DNA from 3 places in the Simiaoa sp. genome. Region 1 is predicted to be linked to each of the others. Evidence: predicted binding sites of a transcription regulator. Region 1 holds the regulator's gene; each other region holds the start of a gene.
What was found. The regulator HrcA, encoded in region 1, represses chaperone genes, less so after heat shock. The targets are predictions, from matches to a motif close to TGTTAGCACTCNNNNNNNNNGAGTGCTAACA.
Positions count from the first base shown of each region.

Region 2: the regulator HrcA is predicted to act here: its motif matches at 1,985-2,015, upstream of groES (co-chaperone GroES).
Region 3: the regulator HrcA is predicted to act here: its motif matches at 1,515-1,545, upstream of htpG (molecular chaperone HtpG).

Region 1 covers NZ_JBOKRY010000032.1:23,085-26,373, reverse strand. The annotation lists gene ACTRDR_RS10960 (DUF2142 domain-containing protein) at 1-463, shown strand, start outside; gene hrcA (heat-inducible transcriptional repressor HrcA) at 615-1,643, shown strand; gene grpE (nucleotide exchange factor GrpE) at 1,669-2,262, shown strand; gene dnaK (molecular chaperone DnaK) at 2,336-3,289, shown strand, end outside.
Region 2 covers NZ_JBOKRY010000016.1:1,388-4,676, reverse strand. The annotation lists gene groL (chaperonin GroEL) at 1-1,562, opposite strand, end outside; gene groES (co-chaperone GroES) at 1,650-1,934, opposite strand; gene ACTRDR_RS07560 (formate/nitrite transporter family protein) at 2,322-3,185, opposite strand.
Region 3 covers NZ_JBOKRY010000012.1:70,282-73,570, forward strand. The annotation lists partial or broken gene ACTRDR_RS06630 (hypothetical protein) at 35-260, opposite strand; gene ACTRDR_RS06635 (peptidylprolyl isomerase) at 314-1,438, shown strand; gene htpG (molecular chaperone HtpG) at 1,641-3,289, shown strand, end outside.

The DNA of each region.
Region 1 (3,289 bases):
GTTTCACAGTTTTGTAGGGGCATTCGGTTCTATGTCCATATATGGCTCCATCTGGCTGTATCGGGCATATAAAGTTTTTTTTGCCGCAGGCATTGTGGGAGCGCTTCTGTATCTGATCCGCTATAAAGTGCGGAGGAAGATATCCGGAAGAGAATGGTTCTTTCATATAAATATGTTGTATTGCATTTTCATGCCGGTTTTTCTGACGATTTATTATGCATATACCACGGATTATCAGAACCAGGGACGTTACCTGCTCCCGGCACTGCTTCCGTTAATGTATTACATGATAAAAGGGATTCAGAAGCTTTCGGAAATCAGCTTCAGAGGCAGGACTTTTCCGAGATGGCTGGTAAATGCAGGCATTGCGGTATGCTTTCTGATCATTATCGGAGGCACAATAGATATGGTATATGTACGGGCGCTTCCCGTATATTTGGAGACAGGACTGGTACTGGAATAGTGCCGGTTCTGTTTTTATATTTTATTAATAATCTTTAGAATTATTTTCCGGAAAATCGGTTGACAATAATACCCGGTAGTGATATTTTAGGGTAAGAAGATGTTAGCACTCCTTTTAGATGAGTGCTAATAATCCCAAAGGGAGTGATGGAATGCAATTGGATGACAGAAAAACAATTATATTGCAAGCCATTATCCGGAACTACTTGGAAACGGGAGAGCCGGTAGGCAGCAGAACCATTTCGAAATATACGGATCTGAATTTAAGCTCGGCAACCATTCGGAACGAGATGTCAGATCTGGAGGAGATGGGTTATATCATACAGCCCCACACTTCCGCAGGAAGAATTCCGTCCGATAAGGGATATCGCTTCTATGTGGATACCATGATGGCGACCAGAGAGCAGGAAGTCAATGAGATGAAGGATATGCTCTTAGAGAGACAGGATAAGCTGGAGAACCTGTTAAAGCAGGTAGTTAAGACTCTGGCTCAGAACACACAGTATGCCACCATGATCAGCGCTCCGCAGGTACATCACAACAAGTTGAAGTTCATCCAGCTGTCCCGGGTAGATGCCGGACAGATTTTGGCAGTCATCGTTGCCGAAGGTAATGTGATCAAGAACAATATCCTGGCGGTGAATCAGGAACTGGATGATGAGACAATGCTGAAACTGAACATCCTGTTGAACACACACCTCAATGGATTGTCCATGGAGGAGATCAACTTAGGGATGATCGCAGCGATGAAGCAGCAGGCCGGAATCCACAGTGAGATCGTCAGTGAGGTGATCGATGCCGTGGCAGATGCCATCAAGGCAGATGAAGACCTGGAGATCTACACCAGCGGCGCGAACAACATTTTCCGGTATCCGGAACTGGCAGATCAGTCCAAGGCAAGTGAACTGATCAATGCTTTCGAGGAGAAGCAGCAGTTAGGCGGTCTGATCCAGGAATCCCTGGCAGACGAAGGCAGCACAGGTATTCAGGTGTACATCGGAGACGAGACACCGGTGCAGGGCATGAAGGACTGCAGTGTTGTGACAGCTACTTATGAATTAGGCGAAGGCATGAAGGGAACCATAGGAATCATAGGTCCCAAGAGAATGGATTATGACAAGGTCATCGGAACGCTGAGAACCGTACAGAACCAGTTGGATGACCTTTACCGCAAAGAATAGACAGATTCCAGAAAGGAAAGTAAGAATGGCAGATCAGGAAAAAGAAATATTAGAGGAAGAAATGGAACAGGATCTTTCAGATGCCGAAGAGCTGAAGGAAGAAGAGACAGAAAATGAGGAGCCCGTGAGCAAGGAAGACAAAAAGGCAGCAAAGAAGCAGGCGAAGTTCAGCAAAAAGGAAGATTCCTACAAGGAGAAGATCGATCAGCTGGAAGACAGAGTAAAGCGTCAGATGGCAGAGTTCGAGAACTTCCGTAAGAGAACCGATAAAGAGAAACAGGCAATGTTCGATACCGGTGCCAAGAGTGTGATCGAGAAGATCCTTCCGGTAGTAGATAATTTTGAAAGAGGTCTGGCAACGGTTCCCGAGGAATCCAAAGAAGATCCTTTTGTAGACGGTATGAACCGTATCTACAAACAGCTGATGACAGAGCTTGAGAACATCGGTGTAAAACCCATCGAGGCAGTCGGACAGGAATTCGACCCGAATCTTCATAACGCAGTGATGCAGGTGGAGAGCGATGAGTATGAATCCGGTGTGGTAGCCCAGGAACTTCAGAAGGGCTACACATATCATGACATGGTCGTAAGACACAGCATGGTAGGCGTTGTTCAATAATTTGATTATCACATTTTTTTGAAAATAGAAACTATAAAATGAAAACAGAGAATAAAAACAGGAGGAAAATATTATGAGTAAGATTATTGGTATTGACTTAGGTACAACCAACAGCTGTGTAGCTGTTATGGAAGGTGGTAAACCCACCGTTATCGCAAATACAGAAGGCGCAAGAACCACACCCTCTGTTGTAGCATTTACCAAGACCGGTGAGAGACTGGTCGGTGAGCCTGCAAAGCGTCAGGCAGTTACCAACGCAGAGAAGACCATCTCCTCTATTAAGAGAGATATGGGTACTGACCGTGGCCGTACCATCGACGGCAAAAAGTACTCTCCTCAGCAGATTTCCGCTATGATCCTGCAGAAGCTGAAAGCAGATGCAGAGAGCTATCTGGGTGAGAAAGTTACCGAGGCAGTTATTACAGTTCCCGCATACTTCAATGATGCTCAGCGTCAGGCTACCAAGGATGCAGGTAAGATCGCAGGCCTGGATGTAAAGCGTATCATCAACGAGCCTACCGCAGCAGCACTTGCTTATGGCCTGGACAATGAGAAAGAGCAGAAGATTATGGTATACGACCTTGGTGGTGGTACCTTCGATGTATCTATCATCGAGATCGGTGACGGTGTCATCGAAGTACTGGCTACCAACGGTGATACACACCTTGGCGGTGATGATTTCGATAACAAGATCATTCAGTGGATGCTGGATGAATTCAAGAAGGCAGAAGGTGTAGATCTGTCCGGCGATAAGATGGCTATGCAGAGACTGAAGGAAGCAGCTGAGAAGGCTAAGAAAGAGCTGTCCAGCGCAATGACCACCAACATTAACCTTCCTTTCATTACCGCAACCGCAGAAGGACCTAAGCACTTTGATATGAACTTAACCCGTGCTAAGTTCGATGAACTGACCAGAGATCTGGTTGACAAGACCGCTATCCCCGTACAGAACGCTATGAAGGATGCAGGCCTGAATTATTCTGATCTGGGCCAGGTACTGTTAGTAGGTGGTTCCACACGTATCCCT
Region 2 (3,289 bases), on a different contig from region 1:
GCTACAACGCTTTCGGTAGTAAGCAGTGTGCTTGCTACGCTGGTAGCGTTCTGCAGAGCACTTCTGGTAACCTTTGCAGGATCCAGGATGCCGGCACTTACCATATCTACATATTCCTCTTTCAGAGCATCGAAGCCGACACCGACCTCAGACTCACGTACCTTATTGATGATAACGCTGCCTTCCAGTCCTGCGTTTGCTGCGATGTGATACAGAGGAGCTTCCAGTGCTTTCAGGACGATGCCTGCACCAGTCTTCTCATCACCTTCCAGAGTAGCTGCCAGTTTGGCAACTTCCTTGGATGCATGAATATATGCGGAGCCACCGCCACAGATGATACCTTCCTCTACTGCTGCTCTGGTAGCTGCCAGTGCATCTTCCAGACGAAGCTTAGCTTCCTTCATCTCGGTCTCGGTAGCAGCACCTACACGGATGACTGCAACACCACCGGACAGCTTAGCCAGTCTCTCCTGTAACTTCTCTCTGTCAAAATCAGAAGTGGTCTCTTCGATCTGCTTCTTGATCTGTGCGATTCTGGACTGTAATGCTTCCTTGTCGCCTTCACCGTCTACGATCACGGTGTTCTCTTTCTGAACCTTAACGGATTTTGCACGGCCCAGCATATCCATTGTGGTATCCTTCAGCTCATAACCAAGCTCGGAACTGATCACGGTACCGCCGGTCAGGATTGCGATATCCTCCAGCATAGCTTTTCTTCTGTCACCATAGCCGGGAGCCTTAACAGCTACTACATTGAAAGTACCACGCAGCTTGTTGACGATCAGGGTGGTCAGTGCCTCGCCCTCTACATCCTCAGCGATGATCAACAGCTTAGCGCCGGACTGAACGATCTGCTCTAACAGGGGCAGGATCTCCTGAATGTTGGAGATCTTCTTATCAGTGATCAGAATATAAGGATTATCCAGAACTGCTTCCATCTTATCCATATCGGTTGCCATGTAAGCGGAGATATAACCTCTGTCAAACTGCATACCTTCTACCAGATCCAGTTCGGTCTGCATGGTCTTGGACTCTTCAATGGTGATAACACCGTTGTTGCTTACCTTCTCCATAGCATCTGCGACCAGCTGTCCTACAGCTTCATCTCCTGCGGAGATTGCTGCTACTCTTGCGATGTGCTCCTTACCGTTTACCTTCTGGCTCATCTTACCGATGGCTTCTACTGCACATGCGGTTGCTTTCTTCATACCTTTTCTCAGGATGATGGGATTAGCACCTGCTGCCAGGTTCTTCATACCTGCATTTACCATAGCCTGTGCCAGAACGGTTGCGGTTGTAGTACCATCACCGGCTACATCGTTGGTCTTGGTAGCTACTTCTTTTACCAGCTGTGCACCCATGTTCTCGAATGCATCTTCCAGCTCGATCTCTTTTGCAATGGTAACACCATCGTTGGTGATCAGAGGTGCACCGAAGGACTTATCCAGTACTACGTTTCTTCCTTTGGGTCCTAAAGTTACTCTTACGGTATCTGCCAGCTGGTTAACACCAGCCTCTAATGCTGCACGGGCTTCTGCGCCGTATTTAATCTCTTTTGCCATAATAATCAGCCTCCAATTTATTTGTTCTTAGTCTTAATTTCTTTTTAGGTCTTTGCAATTACTGGTAACTATTCAGAATAGTTACAATTACTGAATGATTGCAAGGATATCGCTCTGTTTAACGATGATGTACTCTTCGTCATCCAGCTTTACTTCGGTTCCGGAATATTTGGAATAGATGACCTGATCGCCAACCTTAACTTCCATCTTTACTTCCTTGCCGTCTACAACACCGCCGGGGCCAACAGCAACAACTTCTGCCTGCTGGGGCTTTTCCTTATTCTGACCGGGGAGCACGATACCGGACTTGGTAGTCTCCTCTGCAACTAACTGTTTTAATACTACTCTGTCACCTAAGGGTTTCAAATTCATGACAATTGCCTCCTTATAACTATTTAAATATCATATTACTCTTCTTCATTTGTTAGCACTCATTTTTGTTGAGTGCTAATCTATATAGCTTATATTAGTTTTATATGCCGAGATTTTCAAACGCATTCACAGTTGTTTAAAATGCGATTTCTTTTATTTTCTCGTTTTTTCTCTTGTTTTCTGCTATTTTTATATTACATGTCTGAAAATGCGATTTAATATTTCGTTTATAATTCTGAAAATCCATATCCGGATCATCCTCTGCAAACTCCTATGCAAGCATGATTTATATCTGATGCATCGTATAAGCAAAAAGCAGCCTGGGGTCCTATGATCATCCCAAGCTGCTCCTGTTCTGCTCTGTATTTACTATGTGACCCACTCGCCCTATGCGGTCTTAGACTCCTCATGCCATTTCTGCCACTTCTTCTTATAGATAAAGAAGCAGGGGATTCCTACGAATACCATTCCACCTAAAATATTGCCGATGGTAACGGGAATAAAGTTGTTCAGGCTGTGAAGCACTGTCAGTCCCTGGATCTGCTCGGCGGTCAGGCCGTAAGCTTCCTGTGCCTTTGCCACATAAGCGGGATTCTGTGCAGCCATCATGCCTACGGGAATGTAGAACATATTTGCAACACAGTGCTCAAAACCGCCGACTACGAATGCCATGATCGGGAAGAAGATCGCCCAGACCTTACCTACGATATCCGTAGCTGCCGCTGCCATCAGGATCGCAATACATACCAGAATATTGCACAGGATGCCGGAGGTGACTCCCTTCAGAGGAGAAATGCCTACCTTGCCGACTGCCACTTTGATGGCATAGGCACCCAAAAGCCCACCGGTGTAATCCAGATTACCGGAAAAATAAATCAGGGTATCAATGATCAGCGCACCGATCAGATTGCTGAAGTAAACCACGATCAGATTGCGGATACATTCGAACCAGGTCACCTTTTTGCCTACCACATCCATGACGATCAAGCAGTTACCGGTAAAAAGTTCTCCGCCCACAAATACAATGATCATCAGTCCCACAGGGAAGATGATGCCTGCCACGAATCGTGCCAGACCTACATTGTCAATGGCATGTGCTGCGGTACTGCTGGTAGCTCCGCCCAGTGCGATGAACGCACCTGCCATAATGCCTAACAGGATCATCTTACCCAGGGGAAGATGCGCCTTGCCCTCTCCTGCTTTCATGTTGTTATCAATGACTTCCAACGGGGTATTAAAATGCTGTTCCATAGATTCCCTCATTTCCGTACAGCCCTTATCTGCCGTACTTTCTCATACTCATATAACGCCTATATTACACGAAAGCTGCGCAGAAAAGCAAGCTTTTCCCAGTA
Region 3 (3,289 bases), on a different contig from region 1:
ATAATTATATTTTAAGATGCCAGGGTCAAAAGGTCTAAGCCCACATGAGCTTGCTCATAAGTGGGTGAAAGACCTTATGACCCGCCCCGATATGAGCATAAAAGTGGGATGATAATCCCACGATATGCGAATATTGGGTAGGGTGCTATGTGCCAGTGGCACATGTCTAGCACGGACCGAAGCGGAGCGGAGAAGAGGGAGTGCGTAGCACGGAACAATCCGTAGGCATCAAAGTCGGGGGCTTTTGACCCCGACATCATTTTAAAGCGTTCAGAGGAAATGAAAAAAGAGAACTGTAAAGGCAGGAAATGAAATGTTTTTTTATGATAAAGAAAATAATAGCAAAAATAATAAAAAAAATAGGGAAAACAGAGGGAAGAAGCAAGTAGCAGCGATGTTGGTTGCAGGAGTACTTGGAATGAGCATGGTCGTGGGACTGACCGCTTGTGGCGGGGATGACGGCACCAAAGTAGTATTTACCACGGGATTAGGTAAAAACGAGGTGTTCCGGATCGGAGATGAGTCCTGCTCTAAGGCAGAGATCATGATCTATCTGACTACGACACAGAATCAGTATGCGAATGTCTACGGAACGGAGATCTGGAACACCTCCTTAAATGGTGTGACACTGGAGGATAATGTCAAGGAGACGGTACTGGCACGGATCGCACAGATCAAGACCATGTATCTGCTGGCAAAGGAAAAAGAGGTCACGTTAGATGAAGCCGAGGAAGCAAAGGTCGTCCAGGCAGCGCAGGAGTATTATTCTTCCCTGAATGACACAGAGATCGAGACCATGGGTGCCACGGAGGAAATCGTGGAGAAGCTGTACCGGGAATATGCCATGGCGGATAAGGTCTACCGGCTGATCATTCAGGATATCAATCCGGAGATCAGCGATGACGAGGCACGCAAAATTACGGTGCAGCAGATCTTTTTTGCAACAGCATCCACGGATATGGACGGTAACTTAAAGCCCTATTCGGAAAGTTCTATCCAGAAAGCTTACGAAAAAGCCTGTGAGGTGAGAGCCATGGCGGTGGACGGAGAACATGATTTCACGGAGCTGGCTTCTAAATACAGTGATGATTCCGAGATCACCTATTCCTTCGGCAAGGGGGAGGCGGAGAGTGCCTACGAGGAAGCAGCATTCAATCTGGCAACGGATGAAGTGAGCCAGGTCGTCAAGTGTGAGCGGGGCTATTACATTATCAAATGCATCAACACCCTGGACCGGGAAGAGACAGACGCCAATAAGTTAAAAATCGTGGAAGAGCGGAAGCGTGAAGTCTTCGGACAGGAGTATGACAGCTTTGTGAATACGCTGGTGCGTCAGCTCAATGACAAACTGTGGGATGAGATCACCCTGATCACGGACGAGCAGGTGACCACGGATAACTTTTTTGATGTGTATGCAAAGTATTTTCCGGAGGAGTAATCCTTAGGATCACCATACGCTTTATTAAAATTTTAGAATTGCGGAAACACTGATAAATACTGGACTTTCGGCAGATTGTTAGCACTCGTTGTAAATGAGTGCTAAATTTGTCTTGACTTTTTAATTTTGCAGTCCTACACTTAGAATCAGTTAGATAACAGTCAGCCATGACTGTGCAATTATAGAAAAGGATGTGGTAAAAATGGCAGCAAAAAGCGGTAGCTTATCAATCAACAGTGAAAACATTTTTCCGATTATTAAAAAGTGGTTGTATTCCGATCACGACATTTTTTACAGAGAGCTGATCTCCAACGGCTGCGATGCCGTAACCAAGCTTAAAAAGCTGGACATGATGGGAGAATATACCCTGCCCGAAGGCTATAAGGGACGTGTGGATGTCATCGTGGATCCCGAGAAGAAGACACTGACCTTCAAGGATAACGGTCTGGGCATGACCGCCGACGAAGTGGAAGAGTATATCAACCAGATCGCATTTTCCGGTGCTACGGATTTCATTGAGAAATATAAGGACAAGAGCAATTCCGACCAGATCATCGGTCATTTCGGACTGGGCTTCTATTCCGCATTCATGGTAGCGGATGAAGTACATATTGATACGTTATCTTACAAGGATGGCGCCAAGGCAGTGCACTGGGAGTGTGACGGCGGCACTGAGTTCTCCATGGAAGACGGAGACAAGACCGATGTCGGTACGACCATCACTCTGTTCTTAAATGAAGACTGCCTGGAGTTCTGTAATGAGTACAAAGCCCGTGAGGTAGTGAAGAAGTATTGTTCCTTCATGCCTACGGAGATCTATCTGTCCAAAGCGAACACCAAGGAGACCCAGATCATCAAGGAAGAGGAAAAGCTTCCCGATGATGAAGTTCTCGAAGAAATCGAGCCGGAGAAGAAGGAAAAAACAGAGGGCGAGAATGCAGAAGCTGAGGCAGCAGAAGAACCCAAGAAGCTGAAGATCAGAAAGCGTCCCGAACTGATCAACGAGACACAGCCTCTGTGGACCAAGCATCCCAACGAGTGCACCAGGGAAGAGTATCTGGACTTCTACCGCAAGGTATTCCAGGATTACAAGGAGCCTCTGTTCTGGATCCACCTGAACATGGACTATCCTTTCAACTTGAAAGGTATTCTGTACTTCCCGAAGATCAATATGGAGTATGAGTCCATCGAGGGTACCATCAAGCTGTACAACAATCAGGTATTCATCGCAGATAATATCAAGGAAGTCATTCCAGAGTTCCTGCTGTTGTTAAAGGGTGTCATCGACTGCCCGGATCTGCCTCTGAATGTATCCAGAAGTGCATTGCAGAACGACGGATTTGTCAAGAAGATCGCCGAGTACATTACCAAGAAGGTAGCGGACAAGCTTGCCGGTATGTGCAAGACTGACAAGGAAGAGTACGACAAGTACTGGGATGACATCAGCCCCTTCATCAAGTTCGGCTGCCTGAAGGATGACAAGTTCTGCGAGAAGATGAATGATTACATCCTCTTCAAGAATCTGGACGGCAAATATCTGACGTTGCCCGAGTGCCTGGAGATCAAGCCTCAGGATGAGGAAGAGAACAAGGAGAATGCCGTAGACGAGAACGGCAACAAGGTAGAAGCCGAAGTCGTAGAGGACAAGGCGGAAGATGAGGCTTCCGAGGAGAATGCCGAGGAAGAGAAGAAGGAGAAGATCATCTACTATGTAACGGATGAACAGCAGCAGAGCCAGTACATCAATATGTTCAAGGCTGCCAAGATGGATGCTGTGATCCTGACCCACAATATCGATCAGCCCTTCATCTCCCAGTTGGAGCAGAAGAACGAGGGAATCAAGTTCCAGCG